One region of the Janthinobacterium sp. GW460-12-1-14-LB5 genome, then DNA from elsewhere that is predicted to be linked to it. Evidence: riboswitches for the same ligand, from Rfam matches in the RefSeq annotation. Region 1 holds a riboswitch; the other holds the start of a gene.
What was found. Region 1 has a riboswitch for thiamine pyrophosphate ahead of thiC (phosphomethylpyrimidine synthase ThiC). Riboswitches for the same ligand answer to the same signal wherever they lie in the genome.
Positions count from the first base shown of each region.

Region 2: another riboswitch for thiamine pyrophosphate. It lies ahead of AC07X6_RS03955 (TonB-dependent siderophore receptor); the one in region 1 lies ahead of thiC (phosphomethylpyrimidine synthase ThiC).

Region 1 is NZ_JBWKYD010000006.1:155,582-166,696, reverse strand. It holds gene AC07X6_RS08065 (hypothetical protein) at 1-892, shown strand, start outside; gene AC07X6_RS08060 (porin) at 1,334-2,374, shown strand; gene AC07X6_RS08055 (putative bifunctional diguanylate cyclase/phosphodiesterase) at 2,382-4,478, opposite strand; gene AC07X6_RS08050 (Crp/Fnr family transcriptional regulator) at 4,717-5,457, shown strand; gene AC07X6_RS08045 (hybrid sensor histidine kinase/response regulator) at 5,505-7,409, shown strand; gene AC07X6_RS08040 (response regulator) at 7,438-8,244, shown strand; gene AC07X6_RS08035 (hypothetical protein) at 8,297-8,551, shown strand; TPP riboswitch at 8,660-8,775, shown strand; gene thiC (phosphomethylpyrimidine synthase ThiC) at 8,855-10,768, shown strand; gene thiS (sulfur carrier protein ThiS) at 10,789-10,992, shown strand; gene AC07X6_RS08020 (thiazole synthase) at 11,018-11,115, shown strand, end outside.
Region 2 is NZ_JBWKYD010000003.1:162,665-173,779, forward strand. It holds gene AC07X6_RS03920 (flagellar assembly protein A) at 1-1,288, opposite strand, end outside; gene AC07X6_RS03925 (hypothetical protein) at 1,558-1,947, opposite strand; gene ompR (osmolarity response regulator transcription factor OmpR) at 2,212-2,913, shown strand; gene AC07X6_RS03935 (sensor histidine kinase family protein) at 2,927-4,285, shown strand; gene AC07X6_RS03940 (Imm26 family immunity protein) at 4,352-4,831, opposite strand; gene AC07X6_RS03945 (ferritin family protein) at 4,925-5,230, opposite strand; gene AC07X6_RS03950 (iron-containing alcohol dehydrogenase) at 5,373-6,530, shown strand; TPP riboswitch at 6,597-6,694, shown strand; gene AC07X6_RS03955 (TonB-dependent siderophore receptor) at 6,780-8,939, shown strand; gene AC07X6_RS03960 (AAA family ATPase) at 8,936-9,484, opposite strand; gene pnuC (nicotinamide riboside transporter PnuC) at 9,484-10,095, opposite strand; gene AC07X6_RS03970 (DUF2867 domain-containing protein) at 10,182-10,700, opposite strand; gene AC07X6_RS03975 (TetR/AcrR family transcriptional regulator) at 10,780-11,115, shown strand, end outside.

The DNA.
Region 1 (11,115 bases):
GTCCGATGCGTATTGGAACTTGTTGCTCAAGCATGGCTTTGCCGCCGCGCCGCAACAGTGCGACCCCGCCATGGCGCCGCGCCTGATCGCCGCCTTTGCCGACGAACCGAAGCACATGCTTGCCGGCTGGCTGGGCCAGCGCTTCGCTGCGCGCCTGCCGCGCCTGGCCGGCAGCCTGCGCCAACTCGCGCCGCAGGACTGGAGCGCGCTGCGCGCCGCGGGGCGCAATGACATGCTGGCCATCCTGGCGGCAGGCGGCTGGCAGGTGCCGCCCGCCGAGGTTGCCGCTGCACCCGCGCACAAGGACAAGGCTGGCGACCTGGCGCTGCAACGGCGCTTGCCGGGACGCTATGCGCTGGGGCACAGGGCCGAGGTCGCGTCGCACATCGTGCTGCGCGCCGACGGGCGTTTCAGTTACCGGATGCTGTACGGCGCCGATGAGCAAGCGGCGCAGGGGCGCTGGTCGGTGCTGGACGGCGAACTGCTGCTGCAGGGCGATGGGGCCTCGCCCGATGCGTCCTTTGCGCTGTTGCCGCCGCGCTCCGGCGACGCCACCACGGGCCCGGCCCGCATCATCGTCGAATATCGCGGCGAGGCCGTGCCCGATATCGCTCTGGCGGCGCTGGGCGATGCGCCCGCGTTTGCCAACGGCGTCAGCGGCACGCAGCCGTGGCAGGTGCCGTTTGCGGGGCCGCTGCGCCACCTGGTGCTGTCCCATCCGGAAACGGGCTTTACCACGGTGAAAGTGCCGGCCCGGCAAGGCCTGTTGCGTTTTGCGCTGTATCCGCCGCACACGGGCATGCGCGATTTCCACGCCGTCATCGGCATTGAGGATGGCAAACTGGCCTGGGATCGCGACGGGCAAATGTTGTTGTACGACAAGCTGAAGTGAACGCGGCCGCATGGCCGTGTTTTGGCGGCCTGGCGAGTCGTTTTCCTGCAACAGAACGGGAATAAGGGCGCTGCCGATGCTACAATGCCGGCCTCGGCGCCTCCTGCCCCACCCTTGCGGACGGCGCCTGCAGACGCGGTTGTATAACGTTTCATATCCAGCACTCGTCCGCGTCTCAAGGCCAGCGCATCAGCGATGCCAGCCACCTTCAGAGCGTCCCCTTCGGGCCGGGCGCCTGAGCCACGCGCACCGCCAGCGGTGCACCATTCACGGCGGAATCAAAGCGGCGCCTCCATTGCACGCCGCTGCCGCCACAGCTTAGCCAGGATCTGTTGTCCGGCGCGTCGTCTTTTGATACGGCATCCCCCGCATGGCGCCTTGCCGCCTGTGGCCTTGCCGTGGCCGCCGCTTTCCTGGTGTCGCTTTTACAAGGAAATCATCATGAAAAAAATCGCCATCGTTGCCGGCCTTGCTACCACCCTGGGCGCCTTGCCTGCCGCCCACGCCCAGTCGTCTGTTGAAGTGTATGGCCTGATGGATGCGGGCCTGGTGCAGGAAGGCGACGTCAGCAAGCTCACCAGCGGCATCTCGGCCGGTTCGCGCCTGGGCTTGCGCGGCACGGAAGCGCTGGGCAATGGCTTGCAAGCCGTGTTCACCCTGGAAGCGGGCGTCCTGAGCGACACGGGCCGCTCGGACCAGGCGGGCCAATTGTTCGGCCGCCAGGCCTTTGTCGGCCTCAATAGCCCGCTGGGCATGCTGACCGTGGGCCGCCAGTACAACCTGCAAAGCCAGGCGCTGACGGACGTGGCCGACCCCTTCGAAGGCGGCTTTGCTGGCGCGGCGACCAACCTGGCCGGCTACTCGGCCACGCGCATCGACAATACCGTGCGCTACACCTCGCCCGAGCTGCGCGGCGTCACCGCCACGGTGATGTACGGCTTTGGCGAACATACGGGTGTTGTGGCAGATCAACGTTCGCTGGGCCTGTCCCTGGGCTATGTCAACGGTCCTTTGACCCTGCGCCTGGCGCGCCAGAGCCGTGCCGGCGAGCCGGGCAAGGCCGACGCGAACAACACCATTCTTGCGGGTAACTACAACTTCGGCGTGGCCACGGCGTTTGCCGGCTATGGCCGCAACACGGGCGAGGGCAGCTCGATGTTCTTCGCGGAAAACCCATATGGCGCGGCGCAGGCGCCCACCGCGTCGAACGACAGCCGCGACGCCATCGTCGGCGTGTCCGTGCCGCTCGGTGCGACGACCTTGCTGGCCTCGTATGTGCGCAAGGATGACCGCGATGCGGCCAACCGCGACGCGCAGCAGCTGGCCATCGGCGCCACGTACGCCTTGTCCAAGCGCAGCAAGGTGTATGTTGCTTACGCGCACATCCGCAACCGCAACGATGCCGCCTACATGGTGGGCAACGCCACGGAAGTGGGCACGGGCAACCGCGCCTTCAACGTCGGCTTGCGCCACGCGTTTTAAGGCCTGCTCAACCCATCGCCAGGGCAGGCAAGGTGCTGCCCTGGCGTAATAATTCCTCGAAGGCGGGCGCGGCCAGCGGACGGCAGAACAGATAGCCCTGCATCTGGTCGCAGCCGTGCTGGCGCAGGAAGGCCAGCTGCTGCGCCGTTTCCACGCCTTCGGCAATCACTTTCAGGCGCAGGCTGTGCGCCAGCGCGATGATGGCTTGCACGATGGCCGCGTCGTCGTCGCTGTGCGTGAGGTCGCTGACGAAGGATTTGTCGATTTTTAATACGTCGATGGGGAAGCGGCGCAGGTACGCCAGGCTGGAATAGCCGGTGCCGAAGTCGTCGATCGACAGCTGCAAGCCCAATGCCTTGAGCTTGCCCATGGTGGCGATCGCCTGTTCCACATCCTGCATCATCATGCTTTCCGTCAATTCCAGCTCCAGGAAACGCGCTTCCAGGCCCGTCACGGCCAGTATCTCCCGCACCGATTGCAGCAAGCCGCTTTGCCGGAATTGCCGCGCAGACAAATTGACGGCCAGGCGCAAGCCGCCGAGTCCCTCCCGTTGCCACGCCCTCGCTTGCGCGCACGCCGTGTGCAGCACCCAGGCGCCGATGGGCACGATCAAGCCCATTTCTTCGGCCAGATGGATGAATTCGCCGGGCGCGATGGCGCCCAGGGTGGGGTGGCGCCAGCGCAGCAGCGCTTCCATGCCGACGATCTTGCCACTGTCGAGCTGCACCTGCGGCTGGTACACGAGGTGGAACTGGCCACGCTCGAGCGCATGGCGCAACTCGCTTTCCAGGTTCAGCCGGGCCAGCATGCTGGCATTCATGGCCGGCGCGTAGCTTTGCCAGTGGTTGCGGCCTTGCTCCTTGGCCCGGTACATGGCGATGTCGGCATGCTTGATCAGGGTTTCCGCGCTGTCGCCATCGTCGGGATAGGTGGCCACGCCCATGCTGCACGTGAGAAAGAATTCATGGCCGCCCACCAGCAGCGGCTGGGCCACGGCGTCCAGCACGCGCTGCAGGATGAGCTGGCCCGGGTCGCTGTTGGCGTGTTGCGGCAGCAGCAGGACGAATTCGTCGCCGCCGAGTCGCGCCACCGTATCGACTTCGCGCGTGGCGGCGCGCAGGCGGTCGGCGATCAGTTTCAGCAGGGTATCGCCCGCGTCGTGGCCCAGGGTGTCGTTGACGAATTTAAAGCGGTCGAGGTCGATGAAGACCACCCACAGGGGCAGGGTGCTGCGGCGCGCCACGGCCATCGCCTGTTCCAGCCGTTCGCGCAGCAATAAACGGTTGGCCAGGCCCGTGAGGATATCGTGGCGCGACTGGAATTCCAGTTCCTGCTCGAAGCGCATGACGGTGCTGATGTCGTATTGCGCTACGACAAAGTGGCTGACGGCGCCATCGCCATCGTCGCGCACGGGCGCCACGAACAGCTCGCTCCAGTACGTGCTGCCATCCTTGCGGAAATTGCGCACGATGGCCTTGCCTTCGCGCTGTTCGTTCAAGGCCGCGCTGATGGCATGCATGTCCTGGCGCGCATGTTCCGGCCCCTGCAGGTCTTCCAGTCGCTGTCCGATGACTTCGCCGGCCGCGTACCCCGTGATGCGCTCGAAGGCGGGATTGACGTATTCGATCAGGTAGCCGGGCGCGTCGGCGCTGCACAGGATGATGGCATTGTCCGAGACTTCGATGATGCGTTCGCGCAAACGCAGCGACTTTTCATTGCGCATGCGCGCGGCGATATCCTCGGACAGGCGCAAATTGGCAAACTGCAAGGCCGCCGTGCGTTCGCCCGTGATGCGGGCAATCACGGAATTGCGCGACACCAGCTGGTACACATAGGCCGTGGCCAGCAGGCTCGATAATATTCCACCCAGCAACACGTACAGCGAGCCGCGGCGGTTTGCATCCAGGGTCAGCCCATGCGCGGGCAGCATGGCCGCACTCAGCGCATGGCCGCTGGCGTGGTATTGCAGCAGCACCCTGGCGCTTTCCGCTTCGATCTGCCGCGCCGAGACATAGCACAGCGCCGTCAGGCACAGGCCGACCGCCAGGGTGATCAGGGCCGAGGTGGAGACGGAAATGGAGATGCGCTTGAAGAATGATTGCATGATGGCGTCCGGTAAGCAGCACCGCTACCGATCCGTGATCGGGCAGCCCTGGCAGTGATTGACTGTAGGGCGCGCAGCGATGCAGCGTCCGTTCGCTACCGAACGGACAGTCATGCCAACAAGAAATATAGTCGGTCCACCGTGCAAGCAGTGTGTTACGCTGCACACCATGGCGACCCTCGTTCGGACGCCTTTCATACACCCCCTAGCTGACGACTGGAAACCAGGAAACCTGCCCATGTCGAGTCCGCATGCCCAGCTGCACAACCCGAATCAAAACCATTTGCTCGCCGCCATGCTCGACGCCGATTTCGCGCGCCTGGCTCCCCATCTGGAGCAAGTCTCCATGCTGCTGGGCGACGTGATCTACGACTCGGGCGACAAGCTGCAGCACGTGTACTTTCCCACCACGGCCATCGTTTCCATCCATTACCTGCTGGAAAACGGCGGCTCGTCGGAAATTGCCGGCGTCGGCAACGAGGGCATCGTGGGCGTGTCGCTATTTATGGGCGGCAACTCGACACCGAGCCGTGCCGTCGTGCAGACGGGCGGCGTCGGCTACCGGCTCAAGGCCCATCTGCTGATGGAAGAATTCGACCGCGCCGGACCCGTCATGCGCTTGCTGCTGCGCTATACGCAAGCCCTGATCACGCAAATGTCGCAGACGGCCGTATGCAACCGCCACCATACGGTGGAACAGCAATTGTGCCGCTGGCTGCTGCTGACCATGGACCGCCTGCCGAACCGCGAGCTGACCATGACGCAGGAACTGATCGCCAACATGCTGGGCGTGCGCCGCGAAGGCGTGACGGAAGCGGCGGGGCGCCTGCAGCAGCGCGGCCTCATCAGTTATCGGCGCGGCCATATCACGGTGCAGGACCGCGCCGGCCTCGAAGGCAATGTGTGCGAATGCTATGGCGTGGTGAAGAAGGAATTCGCGCGCCTGCTGTCGGACGTGCGCCAGCGCCAAGGCCGCTAGGCGCCGCATTTCCGTCCCCTTTATTGTTGTCATAGCCCAGGCTACCCATGCACTCAGTTGAAAATAACCCTAACCGCGCCCCGTCGCGCTGGCCCATGGCATTGGCGTTTTCGTTCAGCGCCATCGCCCTGCTGGCCGTCGGCGCGCTGGCCTGGCGCGCGCCGTTCGAGACGGCCTGCGTCATCGACGCACTGGTCTTCCTGCTGCTGATGCTGCTCGTGGCGCTGTACCGGCGCACCGTGGCGGCCAGCCTGCCGCGCCAGTTGCTCAAGGCGGGCGCCCTGCAGGATGCCATCTTTAACAGCGCCAATTTCTCGTGCATCGCCACCGATGCGCAGGGCGTGATCCAGATTTTCAACGTGGGCGCCGAACGCATGCTCGGCTATGCGGCCAGCGACGTGGTGGACAAGCTGACGCCGGCCGGTATTTCCGACGCGCAAGAAATCGTCGCCCGCGCGGCCGCCCTCAGCGCCGAACTCGACACGCCCATCACGCCGGGCGTGGAAGCGCTCGTGTTCAAGGCCACGCGCGGCATCGAAGACATCTATGAACTGACGTATATCCGCAACGATGGCAGCCGTTTCCCCGCCATCGTTTCCGTGACGGCCTTGCGCGATGCGCAGAGCAAGGTCATCGGCTATCTGCTGATCGGCACCGATAACACGGTGCGCAAGCAGGTCGAGGCGGAACAGGCGCTGCTGGACCAGCGCCTGCGCGAACAGCAGGCGTATACGCGCTCGCTGGTCGAGACCAATAATGCCGAGCTGAAGAAGGCGCGCCTGGTGGCGGAAAAGGCCAACCGCGCCAAGTCCGAATTCCTCTCGAGCATGAGCCATGAATTGCGCACGCCCCTGAACGCCGTGCTGGGTTTCGCCCAGCTGATGGCGTCCGACGTGCCGCCGCCGAGCCCGCCGCAGCAGCGCTCGATCGAGCAAATCCTCAAGGGCGGCTGGTATCTCTTGCGTTTGATCAATGAAATCCTCGACCTGGCCATGATCGAATCGGGCAAGGTCACCCTGTCGCAGGAAGCGATGTCGCTGCTCGACGTGCTGCAGGATTGCCAGGCCATGATCGCGCCGCAGGCGGAAAAGCGCGGCATCCGCATGCATTTCCCCCGCTGCGGCAAGGCTTTTTATGTGCATGCGGACCGCACGCGCGTGAAACAGGTGATGATCAACCTGCTGTCGAACGCCATCAAGTACAACCAGGGCGGCGGCGCCGTCACCGTCGAATGCAGCGGGCATGGCGACAAGGTGCGCGTGAGCGTGCGCGACAGCGGCGCCGGCCTCGACGCGGCCCAGGTGGCGCAGCTGTTCCAGCCGTTTAATCGCCTGGGACAGGAAAACAGCACGGAAGAGGGCACGGGCATCGGCCTCGTCGTCACCAAGCAACTGGTCGAATTGATGGGCGGCACCATCGGCGTCGACAGTGCCGTCGGCGTGGGCACCACGTTCTGGTTCGAGCTGGCCGCCAGCAGCGCGCCGGAACTGGTGCTGGGCGACGGCGACGCGCTGCCGCAGGTGCAGGAGCCGCAGGAAAGCCTGCGCACCTTGCTCTACGTGGAAGACAATCCCGCCAACCTGGCGCTGGTCGAGCAATTGATCGCCCGCCGCAGCGACTTGAAGTTGCTGACGGCCATCGATGCGCACCTGGGCATCGACCTGGCGCGCACCTACCAGCCGGACGTGATCTTGATGGATATCAACTTGCCCGGCATCAGCGGCTACGGCGCGCTGCACATCCTGCATGATGATCCCCTCACCAGCCACATTCCCGTCATGGCCCTGTCGGCCAACGCCGTGCCGCGCGACATCGAAAAAGGCTTGCAAGCGGGCTTCTTCCGTTATCTGACCAAGCCGATCAAGGTCGTCGAATTCATGGACGCGCTCGACGTGGCCCTGCACCATGCAGCCGCGCACGGCCTGGCCGACGACACTCACGCAATACGCTAATTCAGCACTCAATTTTAGGAATACCGCCATGCTTCAAGCCACCGAGATCCTGAACGCCAGCATCCTCATCGTCGACGACCAGGAGGCGAACGTCATGCTGCTGGAACAGGTGCTGCGCAATGCCGGCTACACGCGCATCACGTCCACCATGGACCCGCAAGCCGTGCGCGCGCTGCACCAGCAGCACCGCTACGACCTGATCCTGCTCGACTTGCAGATGCCGGAAATGGATGGTTTCGAAGTCATGGAAGGCTTGCGCGACCTCGAGGCGGGCAGCTACCTGCCCGTGCTGGTGATTACGGCCCAGCCCGGCCACAAGCTGCGCGCCCTGCAGGCGGGCGCCAAGGATTTCGTCAGCAAGCCCTTCGACCTGGTGGAAGTCAAGACGCGCATCCACAACATGCTGGAAGTGCGCTTGCTGTACCAGAAGCTGGCCGAATACAACAAATCGCTGGAACAGATGGTGGAAGACCGCACGGCGGAGTTGCGCGAAAGCGAAGCGCGCTTCCAGCGCTTCACGGAACTGTCGTCCGACTGGTACTGGGAGCAGGATGCGCAGGGCAATTTGACGCGCTTTTCCGGCCCCGTGGCTGAAATGCTGGGCATCGGCAGCGAGGAAGAGCCGCAGCGCTGGAATGCCGCCGAGCGCGCCTTGCTCGACGCCAAGATCGCCGCGCGCGAACCGTTTCTCGATTTCATCTACAGCCGCGCCAACCTGGACGGCAGCACGCAGTATCTGCAGGTCAGCGGCGAACCGATGTTCGACAATGGCAGCCGCTTCATCGGCTACCGCGGCATCGGCCTCGATGTCACGGAGCGCCATCGCGCTGTTTGATTGCCGACCGTTGATTTATACTTGGTGCCATCGATACAGACCAGGAAAAATCATGACTGACAAATCTCCCTCCTACTGGTTCCCCGCCAAGACCTATGGCTGGGGCTGGGGCTTGCCCATCACCTGGCAGGGCTGGCTGGTGTTCCTGGCCGCGCTGGCGCTGTTCGCCTGCGGCGCCTTCCTGTTCCCGCCGCAAACCATGCTGGTCGCTTACATCGTGTATGAAGCGGCCATTGTGGCCGTGCTCATTTTCATCTGCCAGCGCAAGGGCGAACCGACCAGCTGGCGCTGGGGCAAGAAGAAATAAGCGTGACGCCGTCTGCTGCATTGCAGCAGATGCGCAAACACGACACCGGCAAGAAATCATCTGGCCACGCGGCGCGAACCGCGTATAATTGGCTCGCTGCCGCAAGGCGGCAAACGCTAGGGGTCCTGCCTTTCGCTGTGGAAACACAGTGCAAGCGCGGGTGAGAAATACCCTCCGAACCTGATCTGGATAATGCCAGCGAAGGGAAGCTTTAGGATGACTGCACCCCGCTTTTCCGCGTGCGTAATTCCGAACCTCCTTAGCTGGCTCCAGGCTTAAAAATAGTCTAGCCAAGGAGCCAAAATGAACGCCAACCCGAAATTCCTCTCCGCCACCGCCACGGTCGACGAAGCTGCCATCGCGCCGCTGCCCAATTCGCGCAAGATCTACGTCGAAGGCAGCCGTCCCGACATCCGCGTGCCCATGCGCGAAATCAGCCAGTCCGACACGGAAGCGTCGTTCGGCGGCGAAAAGAATCCGCCCATCTACGTGTACGACACCTCCGGCCCGTACACGGATCCGGACGTGAACATCGACATCCGCTCGGGCCTCGATACGCCGCGCCTGCCGTGGATCATGGAGCGGGCCGACACGGAAGAATTGCCCGGCCCCACCTCCGACTACGGCATCGCCCGCCTGGCGGACCCGAAGCTGGCCGAGCTGCGTTTCAACTTGCACCGCAAGCCGCGCCGCGCCATTGCCGGCAAGAACGTGACGCAAATGCATTACGCGCGCCAAGGCATCATCACGCCGGAAATGGAGTTCGTCGCCATCCGCGAAAACATGCGCCGTCAGGAATACTTGCGCGAACTCAAGGCTTCCGGCCCCATGGGCGAACGCCTGGCCGACCTGATGGGCCGCCAGCATCCGGGCCAGTCGTTCGGTGCCAGCATCCCGGCCGAGATCACGCCGGAATTCGTGCGCGAGGAAATCGCCCGCGGCCGCGCCATCATTCCCGCCAACATCAATCACCCGGAAGTCGAACCGATGATTATCGGCCGCAATTTCCTCGTGAAAATCAACGCAAACATCGGCAATTCCGCCGTGACGTCTTCCATCGGCGAGGAAGTGGAAAAGATGACCTGGGCCATCCGCTGGGGCGGCGATAACGTGATGGACTTGTCCACCGGCAAGCACATCCACGAAACGCGCGAATGGATCGTGCGCAACAGTCCCGTACCGATTGGCACCGTGCCCATCTACCAGGCGCTGGAAAAGGTCAACGGCAAGGCCGAAGATTTAACTTGGGAAATCTTCCGCGACACCCTCATTGAACAGGCCGAGCAGGGCGTCGACTACTTCACCATCCACGCGGGCGTGCTGCTGCGCTATGTGCCGATGACGGCCAAGCGGCTGACGGGCATCGTCTCGCGCGGCGGCTCCATCATGGCGAAATGGTGCCTGGCGCACCACCAGGAATCGTTCCTGTACACGCATTTCGAAGAAATCTGCGAAATCATGAAGGCCTACGACGTGTCGTTCTCGCTGGGCGACGGCTTGCGCCCCGGCTCCATCTACGACGCCAATGACGAAGCGCAGTTGGGCGAACTGAAGACCCTGGGCGAGCTGACGCAGGTTGCCTGGAAGCACGATGTACAGGTAATGATCGAAGGCCCGGGCCACGTACCCATGCAACTCATTAAAGAAAACATGGACTTGCAGCTGGAACAGTGCGGCGAAGCACCGTTCTACACCCTGGGACCGTTGACCACCGACATCGCGCCCGGCTACGACCACATCACTTCGGGCATCGGCGCGGCCATGATAGGCTGGTACGGCACGGCCATGCTGTGCTACGTGACGCCGAAGGAACACCTGGGCTTGCCCAACAAGGCAGACGTCAAGGATGGCATCATCACGTACAAGATCGCGGCGCACGCGGCCGACCTGGCGAAAGGCCATCCGGGCGCGCAAATCCGCGACAACGCCCTGTCGAAAGCCCGCTTCGAATTCCGCTGGGACGACCAGTTCAACATCGGCCTGGACCCGGACAAGGCGCGCGAATTCCACGATGAAACCTTGCCCAAGGATTCGGCCAAGGTGGCGCATTTCTGCTCCATGTGCGGCCCCCATTTCTGTTCGATGAAGATCACGCAGGAAGTGCGCGAATACGCGGCCGGCATGGGCATCGCGGAAGACAAGGCGCTCAAGCAGGGCATGGAAATCAAGGCCATCGAGTTCATCAAGAACGGCGCCGAGCTGTACCGCAAGGTCTGAAGGAGAGCGTGATGCCTGCATTGATATCCATCACGCTCAACGGCGCGCCGCACCAGGTGCCGCCGGGGCAGACACTTGACCAATTGATCGCCGCGCTGTCGCTGGAAAACCAGGCGCTGGCGCTGGCCGTCAACCGCAACGTCGTGCCGCGCAAGGCGTGGCAGGACAGGGTACTGGAAACCCAGGACCAAGTGGAAATTGTACGCGCGATTGGCGGCGGTTGAGTTGAGAATAGACAAGGAAAAGCACATGAATACCGCAACACATGACGACCTGCTGACCATCGCAGGCAAGCAATATCAATCGCGCTTGCTGGTGGGCAGCGGCAAGTACAAGGATTTGCCGCA
Region 2 (11,115 bases), on a different contig from region 1:
GACCGGCGCTGCCGATGCGGATGATGCGCGCCGCCACGGCGCAGCCTTCAGCCAGTTCAATGACGACCTCGTCGGCGATGATTTCGCAATTGCTGGCGCTGTCGATCACCACGCGCGTGCCGGCGATGACGCAGCTTTCGGCGCGCTTCACGTGCACTTCGCCGCTGAGCGCCTGCAGCACGGAACCGGAAGCGACGCCCTCGACGCGCACGTCGCCGTGTTCATTGAAGGCCGTGCCGCCCACCAGGTTGCGCTGCAACAAGATCAGCCCGCCGTGCGAGTGCAAATGCCCATACACGTCGCCATGGATGGTGATGTCGCTGCCGTCAAGCTGGCGCTGCTCCTGCACGTCGCCATATTCCTCGTAGGCGGCGCGCAACTTGAGGTTGCCCGTGGTGCGGCTGCTGACGCCTTCGCGGCTGACGATCTTGTTCTCGATGGAAATCTTGCCGCCCTCATCGACATTCACGTAACCAGCCTGGGTGGCCACGACGAAGTCGCCATCGCTGAAATGCTCGACGGCCGTGCCGGCGCCGGCCACTGTGGCCAGGTCGAGCTCCAGCGGCGCGGGCGGCGGCAGCAGCTTGCCGGCCAGGTCGTAGCCGGGCAAGCCGGGCGCGCCTGGCAGCAGACGCAGCAGGCGCGCGTGTTTCTTGACTTGAGGAAAGCGGTTCTTGAAGCTGAGCAAATCCAGCCGGCCATCGGAGCGTTCGCGCGGCGCATCGTCGCGGTGGATGCCTTGCGACACTTCGGCCAGCCGGGCATCGCGCCCCGGCTGCGGCGGCAGCGCCCGCGCCACCGTGATGCGCTCGGCCTTGCCGCTGCCGAGAATGGCGCGCACGGCCGCACTATCGATGCCGTAGTGCACGCCCTTGCACCACAGGTCGGCCACCAGCTCGTCGAATTCGCGGCGCGCCGGCACCTGGCCATCCGCATCGGCAGGCAAGGCTTCAAAATAAAACTCGGCGCTGTCGCCGCGGATCTTGACCTGTTTATACAGCGCGCGCCGCTGGGGCGGGAATGGCGCCACGCGCACGGCGATGCGCAGCAAGGCATCGCCCTTGGGCACGGCGCGGGGCGCAGGGGCATGGAACAGGGTCAGCAGGAACAAACCGTAATCGAGGCCGGCCAGCAGCTGCCCGGACTGAAATAGTTGCTCGACGGAATTGCGCAGCTGCGCCGGCGCCAGCGACAGGTCCAAAAACACGCCCTCGTCGCGCTGGACGATGCCGCGCGGCAGGCCGGCAGCAGGGACCGCATCAGGAACGGGCACGTCGTCGTCGCTCACCACTCGCCTCCCCCGGCAACACATTCAGAGAATTGTCTCAGTGCACTAGAACAATATCACGGGGCGTGGCGGTGTGCCGGATTAGCATAATCCTGGCGCAACAAACAGGGGAATGAAAAATGGAGATGGATGTTTCAGGTAAAGTCACGACATCTGGCAAGACCGTAGCGAGCGGAAGTGAATTGTGGCCGAGAAGCGGAACTGTACTTTAGTACAGTGAGCATCGCAGGCCACAAGTCGCGACGCGCAGTAGGTATTGCCGGATGTCATCAACGGCGCGGGGGATTCGAGTAAATATCCTGGCCCACTTCGTTGATCTGGCGGCGCAGGTCGCGCCGTTCGTCGGGCGTCATGCGGCCCGTGCGGCGCGACGCATCGGCGCCTTCGCTGGCGCGGCGCTGCTCTTCGGCGCGCGTGTCGAAACTGCGTGCGTCACGCTGTTCGCGCAGTCGCGTATCATTGCTGTTGCTGCGCTGTACCTGCTCATACCGCTGGGCCTGCATTTGCTGCTGGTCGTCACGGCGTGGCGGCGGCTGGTTTTGCGCTGACGCCAGGCTGGCGGCGAACACGGAGCAAACGGCAAAGGCGGACAGCACAGCCGTACGTGCGGCGATAGCTGCGCTGGGAGCGGCGTGAATTTTTTTAGTAAAGATATTCATTGAGTTCCTCTTCCACAATGCCGTATAAACTTAAAGCTGATTTCCACTGTGGCCCCAGTGTATGATGCTTTACACGGTGCAGTAAGAGTAATTGGGTAAAGTTTGTAACACTTTGTAATGGGTCGCCACAGCCCCTTGCCGACGCCGCGCGAGGCGTTACTATAGCAACTAATATACGATAACACGACACCCTAAATGACCACAACCTCCACTACCGGCAGCAACACGACAACGCAATCGATCCATGGCCACCAGGCAAAAATCATGGTGGTCGATGACGATGTGCGCCTGCGCGACCTGCTGCGCCGCTACCTGACTGAACAGGGTTTCAATGTCTTCACGGCAGAGAGCGCAACGGCCATGAACAAGCTGTGGCTGCGCGAACGCTACGACCTGCTGGTGCTCGACCTGATGCTGCCCGGCGAAGACGGCCTGTCCATCTGCCGCCGCCTGCGCGGCGCGGGCGACCAGACGCCGATCATCATGCTGACGGCCAAGGGCGAGGACGTGGATCGCATCGTGGGGCTGGAAATGGGTGCCGACGATTACCTGCCGAAGCCGTTCAACCCGCGCGAACTCGTGGCCCGCATCGGCGCCGTGCTGCGCCGCAAGGGTCCCGATGAAATCCCGGGTGCGCCGTCGGAAACGCCGCAAACCTTCGAATTCGGCGACTTCGTGCTGGATCTGGGCACGCGCACCCTGAAAAAGAACGGCGAAACGGTGCCGCTGACGACCGGTGAATTTTCCGTGCTGAAAGTGTTTGCCCGCCATGCGCGCCAGCCCCTGTCGCGCGAAAAACTGATGGAACTGGCGCGCGGCCGCGAATACGAAGTGTTCGACCGCAGCCTGGACGTGCAGATTTCGCGCCTGCGCAAACTGATCGAACCAGATCCGTCGAGCCCGCTGTTCATCCAGACCGTGTGGGGCCTCGGCTACGTCTTCATCCCGGACGGACAGCCGCGCTGATCGCTGGCGAGGCATGATGAAGCTTGTTCCCGATATCAGCCTGGCGCGGCTGAAAAGCGGCCTGTTCTGGCGCACCTTTTTGCTGCTGGGTACTTTGACCACCGTCAGCATGATCACCTGGATCGGCATGATTTCCGTCATCCAGCGCGAGCCGCAGGCGCAGCAGATTTCCGCCCAGATCATTTCCGTCGTCACCATCACGCATGCGGCACTGACGCACTCGGCGCCCGAGCTGCGGCGCGAGCTGCTGTTCGACCTCGTCAGCAACGAAGGCATCCGCATCTTCTCGCTGGAAGAGGACGACCGCATCGAGCCGCCGCCCGACAATTACCTGATGCCCGACATCGAGGCGCTGGTGAAGGCCAAGCTGGGCAAGGACACGCGCTTTTCCGCGCGCGTCAACGGCGTGGCCGGCTTCTGGGTCAGCTTCAAGATCGACGATGACGAATACTGGCTGATGCTGGACCGCGAGCGCCTGCGCGGCCTGACGGGCTTCCAGTGGCTGGGCTGGGCCAGCCTGGTGTCGCTGCTGTCCTTGCTGGGCGCGGCCATCATTTCCAGCCTGATCAATCTGCCGCTGTCGCGCTTGACGGCGGCCGCGCGCGACATCGCCAAGGGCAAGCAGCCGGCGCCGCTGCCGGAAAAGGGTCCGATCGAGATCATCGAGGCGAACCGCAGCTTCAACCAGATGGTCGATGACTTAAAGCAAGTGGAATCGGACCGCGCCGTGATTTTGGCGGGCATTTCGCACGACTTGCGCACGCCGCTGGCGCGCATGCAGCTGGAAGTGGAAATGGCGAATCTGTCGGACGAGGCGCGCGAAGGCATCCAGTCCGATATCGGGCAGATGGACGCCATCATCGGCCAGTTCCTCGACTACGCCAAGCCGACGGAAGCGTCGAGCTTCACGGACGTTGACCTGAGCGGTTTGCTCAACGACATGGCGCGCGAAGCGATGCGCCTGCCGGACGTGAAGATCAATGCCAGCATCGCCGAAGGCGCGCACGCGATGGGCAACCCCACCGACTTGCGCCGCGTGCTGAACAATCTGATCGAAAATGCGCGCCGCTATGGCAAGACGCCGGGCAGCGACGTGACGGAAATCGATATCGCCTGCCACGTGCGCACCAGCCACGGGGCGAAAAAGGTGATCATCGAGGTGCAGGACCACGGCACGGGCGTGCCGGCGGAAAAGATCGAGCAGCTGATGAAGCCGTTCACCCGCCTCGACACGGCGCGCGGGCAGGCCAACGGCGCCGGCCTGGGCCTGGCCATCGTCGACCGCGTGCTGCTGCGCCACGGGGCCGAATTGCAGGTGCGCAACCGCGAAGGCGGCGGCCTGGCGTTTCAGATCAGCTTGCCGGCGGCATAATTGATGCAGGTTGGATTAGCACGGCATCGCCGTGCGTAATCCAACGCCGATGCCGCCCGGCAGCCATCATGCCGGCGCCTGCTCCGGCGCCAGCAATTTATTCATCAGCAATTCCGTCGCCCCATAGCCGTACAGGGAATCGCTTTCCATGCCCGGCGTATCGAAGGGGATCGATTCCTCGCGGTTCAGCTTGGCAGGGTCGGCGTCCGCATAGCTGGCGCGCCAGGCCCGCTGCAAGGATTCATTGCGGCGGATAAAGGCCGGCATGGGCCAGGCGTCGCGCTCCCAGTGGCGGCTGTCGCCCAGCAGGGGCCAGCGCTCGTTGAGCAAGGCCATGTCGCCCGTGCGCAGGCGGCGCACGGCCTGTTCCGGCCGCAAGCCTTCCACCTCTTCCAGCGTGGGCAGGCTGTCGCGCTTCGGCCCGAACATATACGCCAGCATGATGCGCCCGGCAGGCGCCCTGCGCGCCACCACGCCGACGGCATAGCCGCCGCCCGGCAGGGGCACGGCAAACCAGCTGCCTTCTCGGTATGGTAATGATCTCATCGTTGCAAACTCCCCCAAAATCGTGTTCGGGGCACAGTCTACGCGAAACGATGCGAATGTGGCGCATGGTACGTTACAGCAACAAACCAATAGTTACAATATTTTCTCGTCATAGTGATACTGGGCAACAATCGGCCCCGCCTTGAACAGCGCTTCCTTCATGGCCGTGTCCAGGCGCGCGTCGCGGCGGCGCATCCATTCGAGCAGCATGGCCGCTTCCTTGCGGCTGGTGTCGCCCGCGTGGGCCAGCACGCGGCGCAGTTCCGGGTCGGTGCACGCCTCGAAACGCTGGCTGTTCAAGTCCAGCGCCTGCAGCGCGGCGATGGTGGCGCCGATGGCGCGGTGCATGTCGAGCGCCGTGGCCGGCAAGCCGGATTCTTCCAGTGGGACGGTGGTCATGCGCATTCCTTTTCGCGTGGTGGTGACATCGGCTGCATTCTCCACCGCGCGGACGAAAAGCTCAAGCGTCCACGACACGTTTCCACCCGTTCGGCCATAATCATGGCTCAGCAACAGCGCAAACCTCAGCGGCAGGAGCCCCATGTTCAATTTCGACTTTTACAATCCGACGCAAATCCTCTTCGGCCAGGGCCAGATCGCCGCCATCGCCGGCCTGATCCCGCCGCAGGCGCGGGTCCTGATGACCTACGGCGGCGGCAGCATCCGGCAGAACGGCGTCTACGACGAAGTCAAGGCGGCGCTGGCCGGCCACACGGTGCTGGAATTTGCCGGCATCGAACCGAATCCCAGCTATGAAACCCTGATGCAGGCTGTGGCCATGGTGAAAAGCGAGCGCATCGATTTCCTGCTGGCCGTCGGCGGCGGTTCCGTGGTCGATGGCACCAAGTTCATCGCCGCCGCCGCCCTGCATGAGGGCGAGGCGTGGGACATCCTGGCCAAAGGCGGCAAGATCGTCGAAGCGGCCCTGCCCTTCGGCACCGTGCTGACCTTGCCGGCCACGGGGTCCGAAATGAATGGCTCGGCCGTGATCACGCGCAAGGCCACGCAGGAAAAGCGCTCGTTCATGAGCCGCAAGGTGTATCCTAAATTTTCCGTGCTGGATCCGTCGAAGACGTTCACCTTGCCGCTGCGCCAGGTGGGCAATGGCGTCGTCGATGCGTTTGCGCATGTGATGGAGCAGTATCTGACCTACCCCGTCAATGCTTCCGTGCAGGACCGCTTCGCCGAAGGTATTTTATTGACGCTGATCGAGGAAGGCCCGAAGGCGCTGTCGCAGCCGGACGACTACGACGTGCGCGCCAACGTGATGTGGAGCGCCACCCTGGCCTTGAACGGCCTGATCGGCGTGGGCGTGCCGCAGGACTGGTCCACGCACGCCATCGGCCACGAATTGACGGCCCTGTATGAGCTTGACCACGCGCAAACCCTGGCCATCATCCTGCCCAGCATGTTGCGCGTGCGCAAGCAGGCCAAGCGCGCCAAGCTGCTGCAATATGCGGCCCGCGTGTGGGGCCTCGATGGCGGCGATGAAGACGGCCGCATCGAGGCGGCCATCGCGCGCACGGAATTCTTCTTCCGCCACATGGGCGTCAAGACGCGCCTGGCCGACTATGGCCTGAACCATGCCAGCGTGGACGCCGTCGTGTCCGCCCTGGAAGCGCACGGCATGACGGCGCTGGGCGAACAGCGCGAGGTGACGCCCGCCGTCAGCCGCAAGGTGCTCGAACTGAGTTTATAGATTCGCACCACACTGTTGTAAAACGGTCAGCCGGTGGGACAGCCGGCCGTGCTTCATGCTAAGCTGTCATTTCGCTAGGGGTCCTGGAGCAGTCATCCGGGTGAGAGATACCCTTCGTACCTGATCTGGATAATGCCAGCGAAGGAAAGCGCAAAGTACCTCCCTCCTTTGATAGCTCCTGCGTTGGCGCCAGCCGAACAAGCAGCCTGCCGTGCTCTTTCCCGAGACGGCTTGAACCACGAGCAATCTATGTCCACACCGAATTTATCTGCGCATTTTTCCCGTCCTGTTTTGACCCTGGCCATCATGCACGCGTTTGCCGCGCCTGCCTTCGCCGCAAATGACACCACCGAAGCCGCCGAGCCGCAAGCCCAAAATATGGCTGAAGTCGTCGTCACGGCCAGCAAGGCGCCTGCCGCCAAGCGCGCCTCCGTCGGCGGTTTCAGCGACGCGCCGCTGCTGCAGACGCCCGCGTCCGTCACCGTGATTTCGCAAAAAGACATGCAGGATTTACAGATCCGCAATCTCAGCGACGCCGCCAGGCTCGACGCCAGCATCAACGACGCCTACAACGCCGTCGGCTATGCGGAACAGTTTTCCATCCGCGGCTTCAAGCTCGACAACAATTCCAGCTACCGCAAGGATGGCGTGGCCATTCCTGGCGACACGCAAATTCCGCTGGAAAACAAGGAACGCATCGAAGTGCTGAAGGGCCTGGCCGGCTTGCAGGCGGGCGTGGCCGCGCCGGGCGGCGTGATCGACTTCATCGTCAAGCGCCCGACCAACACGCCATTGCGCACCGTCACCGTGGAAGCGCGCGAGCGGGGCACCCTGTACGGCGCCGTCGACCTGGGCGGCCGCCTGGAAGACACGCGCTTCGGCTACCGGGTCAACGTGGCGGCCGAGCGCCTGCGCTCCTACATCAAGGGCGCCGACGGCAACCGCAAGTTCATTTCCGGAGCCTTCGACTGGCAGATTTCGCCGCAGGCGCTGCTGCAGCTCGATGCCGACTACCAGGACAAGGCGCAGGCCACGGCGCCCGGCTTCCAGCTGCTGAACAATAAAACCTTGCCAACCGGCATCAGTGCCGACGCCATGCTCAACCTGCAGCCGTGGACGCGCCCCGTGGAAACCGTCACCAGCAATATCGGCCTGCGCTTCCAGTACGCGTTCAATGACGACTGGCACGCCACCCTGTCGGCCAACCAGCACTCGTTCAAGCGCGACGATTACACGGCCTTCCCGTACGGCTGCAGCGGACAGGACCTGTACCCCGGCTTCTGCGGCAATGGCGACTACGACGTGTATGACTACCGCAGCCTGGGCGAGACGAAAAAACCGCTGAGCGCGCAAGCCATGATCCAGGGCAAGTTCGCCACCGGTTCCCTGCGCCATGACTTCACGGCCGGCGTCTCGACCTTCCGCCGCAAGGACCGCGCCGGCCTGTACGTGTACGACTGGGTGGGCGTGAGCAACATCTACCAGCCGCAGATCGTCGGCACGTCGCCCGGCGTCACGGGCCCCGTGCGCCTGGTGCGCAAGGATACGGAAAATTCCGTCTTCGTGCAGGAAATCGTCAGCCTGGCGCCGAACTGGAAACTGCATGGCGGCTTGCGCCATATCAATGTCGACGGCTACCAGTACGTGCTCAAGGCCGACACGGAAATCCGCGCCAGGCACGACTTCCTGCTGCCGAATGTATCGCTCGTCTACACCCCGCTCGACAATGTGTCCGTGTATGCGGCCTATTCGCAGGGCATGGAACATGGCGGCACGGCCGACCGCAAGGCGATGAATGCCAATGAAGAGCTGTCGCCGAGCCGCTCGAAGCAGATTGAACTGGGCGCCAAGATGGATGTGACGCCGGACTTCATGCTGGCGGCCAGCCTGTTCCAGATCCGCAAGGGCCTGGAATTCCAGAGCACGGCCGGCTACTTCGTGCGCGAAGGCCAGGCCCAGCACCGCGGCCTGGAATTGTCGGCCCAGGGCAAGGCATCGTCCAGCCTGAGCCTGGGCGCTTCCGTGACGGCCCTGAACAGCCAGCAGTCGGGCACGGGCAGTGCCGACCTCGACGGCAAGCGCGTGCCGAACGTGCCCGCCTTCAAGGCGGCCGTGCATGCGGACTACGCCGTGCAACAAGTGGCGGGCCTGAGCGTGAATGGCAGCTGGGAATATGCGGGCAAGAAAGCGTTTGAGTACAACAACACGACCTTCGTGCCGTCGTACCACGTGTTCAACCTGGGCGCCGCTTACGCCACGCGCATCGCCGGCACGCGCGCCGTGCTGCGCGCCGCCGTCAACAACGTGGCCGACAAGTTCTACTGGCGCGACGTGACGCCGGAATCGGACGGTTACCTGTATCCGGGCGCCAGCCGCACGTTCAAAGTCTCGGCGCAGTTCGATTTTTAATTGAGGGAAATGGCAGACGCCGCAGCGAGCGCCTGTTGCAGCAAAGGCGCCGCCTGTTCCAGGCGCGCCTCCAGGCTGTCGCGCAGCACGTGGTAGGCGATGCCGCGCGCGTCCAGTTCGTCGAGCAGGTAGCGGTAGATCAGCTGGCGCACGGCTTCGGACTCGCGCTGCAAGCCGTCCGCCACCCACGGGCTGTCGGGCGCCGTCACCAGGGTCAGGTCGTACCGCGTGGCATCGGCCAGCGCCGCCAGCCGGGCATCCGCACCGGCAAAGTAATGGCGGCTGTAGACCACCGTCATCAAGGGCGTCGTGTCGCAAAACAGATAGTCGCGGGCTTGCGTGGCAGCGGCCGCTTCGCGCTCGACTTGCGTTCGCGCAATCCCAAACTGGTCGGCCGCGACGGGCACCCTGCCTTGCGTTTCCACAAACTCCCGCAAGTATTCGGGCACCCAGACGGTGCCGTGGCGCTGGGCCATGGCGGCCGCCAGGGTCGACTTGCCCGACGATTCCGCGCCCAGGATGGCCACGCGCACGCAGTGTCCCATCACTTGAGGACCATCGCGCCGGGCGCGGCCGGGGCCGACTTCTTCCAAGCCAGCAAGCCGATGACGGCCATCACGACGAAGAAGGCATACAGCACGGCCGTCAGGGTCAGGCCCTTGTGCACATACAGCCACACGTACAGCACGTCGACGATGATCCAGGCGATCCAGTTTTCCAGTTTCTTGCGCGACAGCAGGAATTGCCCCACGAGGCTGCCTGCCGTGAGGAAACCGTCCGCATGGGGCACGTCCGTATCCGTCGTCGTCAGCAGCCAGGCGATGAGCAGGAAACCGGCCAGCCAGCCCGCGGCGCAGGCCATCCAGCCGCGCCCGTCGAGGCGCGTGACGGGCAGGGTCTTGCCGCCGCTGGCCGGATGCAGCCATTGGTACCAGCCCCAGAACGAGACGCTGATAAACAGCAGTTGCAAGGCCATGTCGCCATACAGGCGCGACTCGAAAAACACGAATCCGTAGGCGGCCGAGGAAATGATGGCGAACAGCCACGCCCAGTGATTCTGGCGGATGTTCAGCGCAACGGTTGTCAGTGCCAGGACAAAGGAAATCAGTTCAAGCGGCGTGGTGGCAAAACCCAGCAGGAGAAGCGTATCGTTCATGGGAATCGTGATGAGGCTGGTGGTGCAGTATGCAATACCGGCCATGAATAAGCAAGATTGCCCTTGCCATCCGCCCCCTCCCCGCCTCAGGCGAAGCCCGCCCTGGCGGCGCGCGCCAGCGAATGCCGCACGATCAGCTTGTGAAACGGGCGGATCAGCAGGATATACGCGCGCCCCACCCGGTTATGGCAATGCACGACGCTGGAGACGGTCACGTTGCCATGGCGCCCTGCGTCCCTGTTGCGCAGCACGGACAGGCGGAAATCGAGGTGGCTGTCATCCTCGCCCAGGATGATTTCGTCGTCGCTGACGGCATAGATGCGGAAGATGCCGATGCGCTTGCCGGGCCGCGCTTCCATCTGTTTTGCCGTCCGGATGCCGAAACGCGCCACGATGGCGTCGCGCACCACCATCAGCTTGCGCGCCCAGCCCGGCTGCTTGCCCAGCAGCTGGTGCGCCAGGCTCTGCATGTCCATCTGGCGCGCCTGCGCGGTGGGCAAGTCGACGGCATACGCGTCGGCCAGGTTGCTGCCGGGATACAGCGGGGCGATGCTGGCGCCTGGCGGCAGGTCCACGGTACGGACGGCAATGTTCATCTCATGCATGTGCTCTCCATGTTTTCAGTGATAACATGCCCATCATACACGACAATGTGAACAGCGATAACATCGAATGGCAACAGCAATGACCACTTACCATCACGGCAACCTGCGCGATACCCTGGTCGCCGCCACCATCGCGCAACTGGCGCAGCAGCACGACGCGGCCCTGTCGCTGCGCGAACTGGCGCGCACGGTGGGCGTGTCGGTCGCCGCCGTGTACCGCCACTTCCCCAGCAAGGAAGCCCTGCTGGCCGAGGTGGCGGCGGCCGGCTTCGCCAGCCTGATACAGAAATGGGAAACGCAGCTGCCGCCGCCGGGCAGCCTGCCCGCCGAACAGCGCTTTCAATTGCTGGGCCAGCAATACATCGAATTCGCCCTGGCTGCGCCCGCCCACTACCGGCTGATGTTCGAACACCAG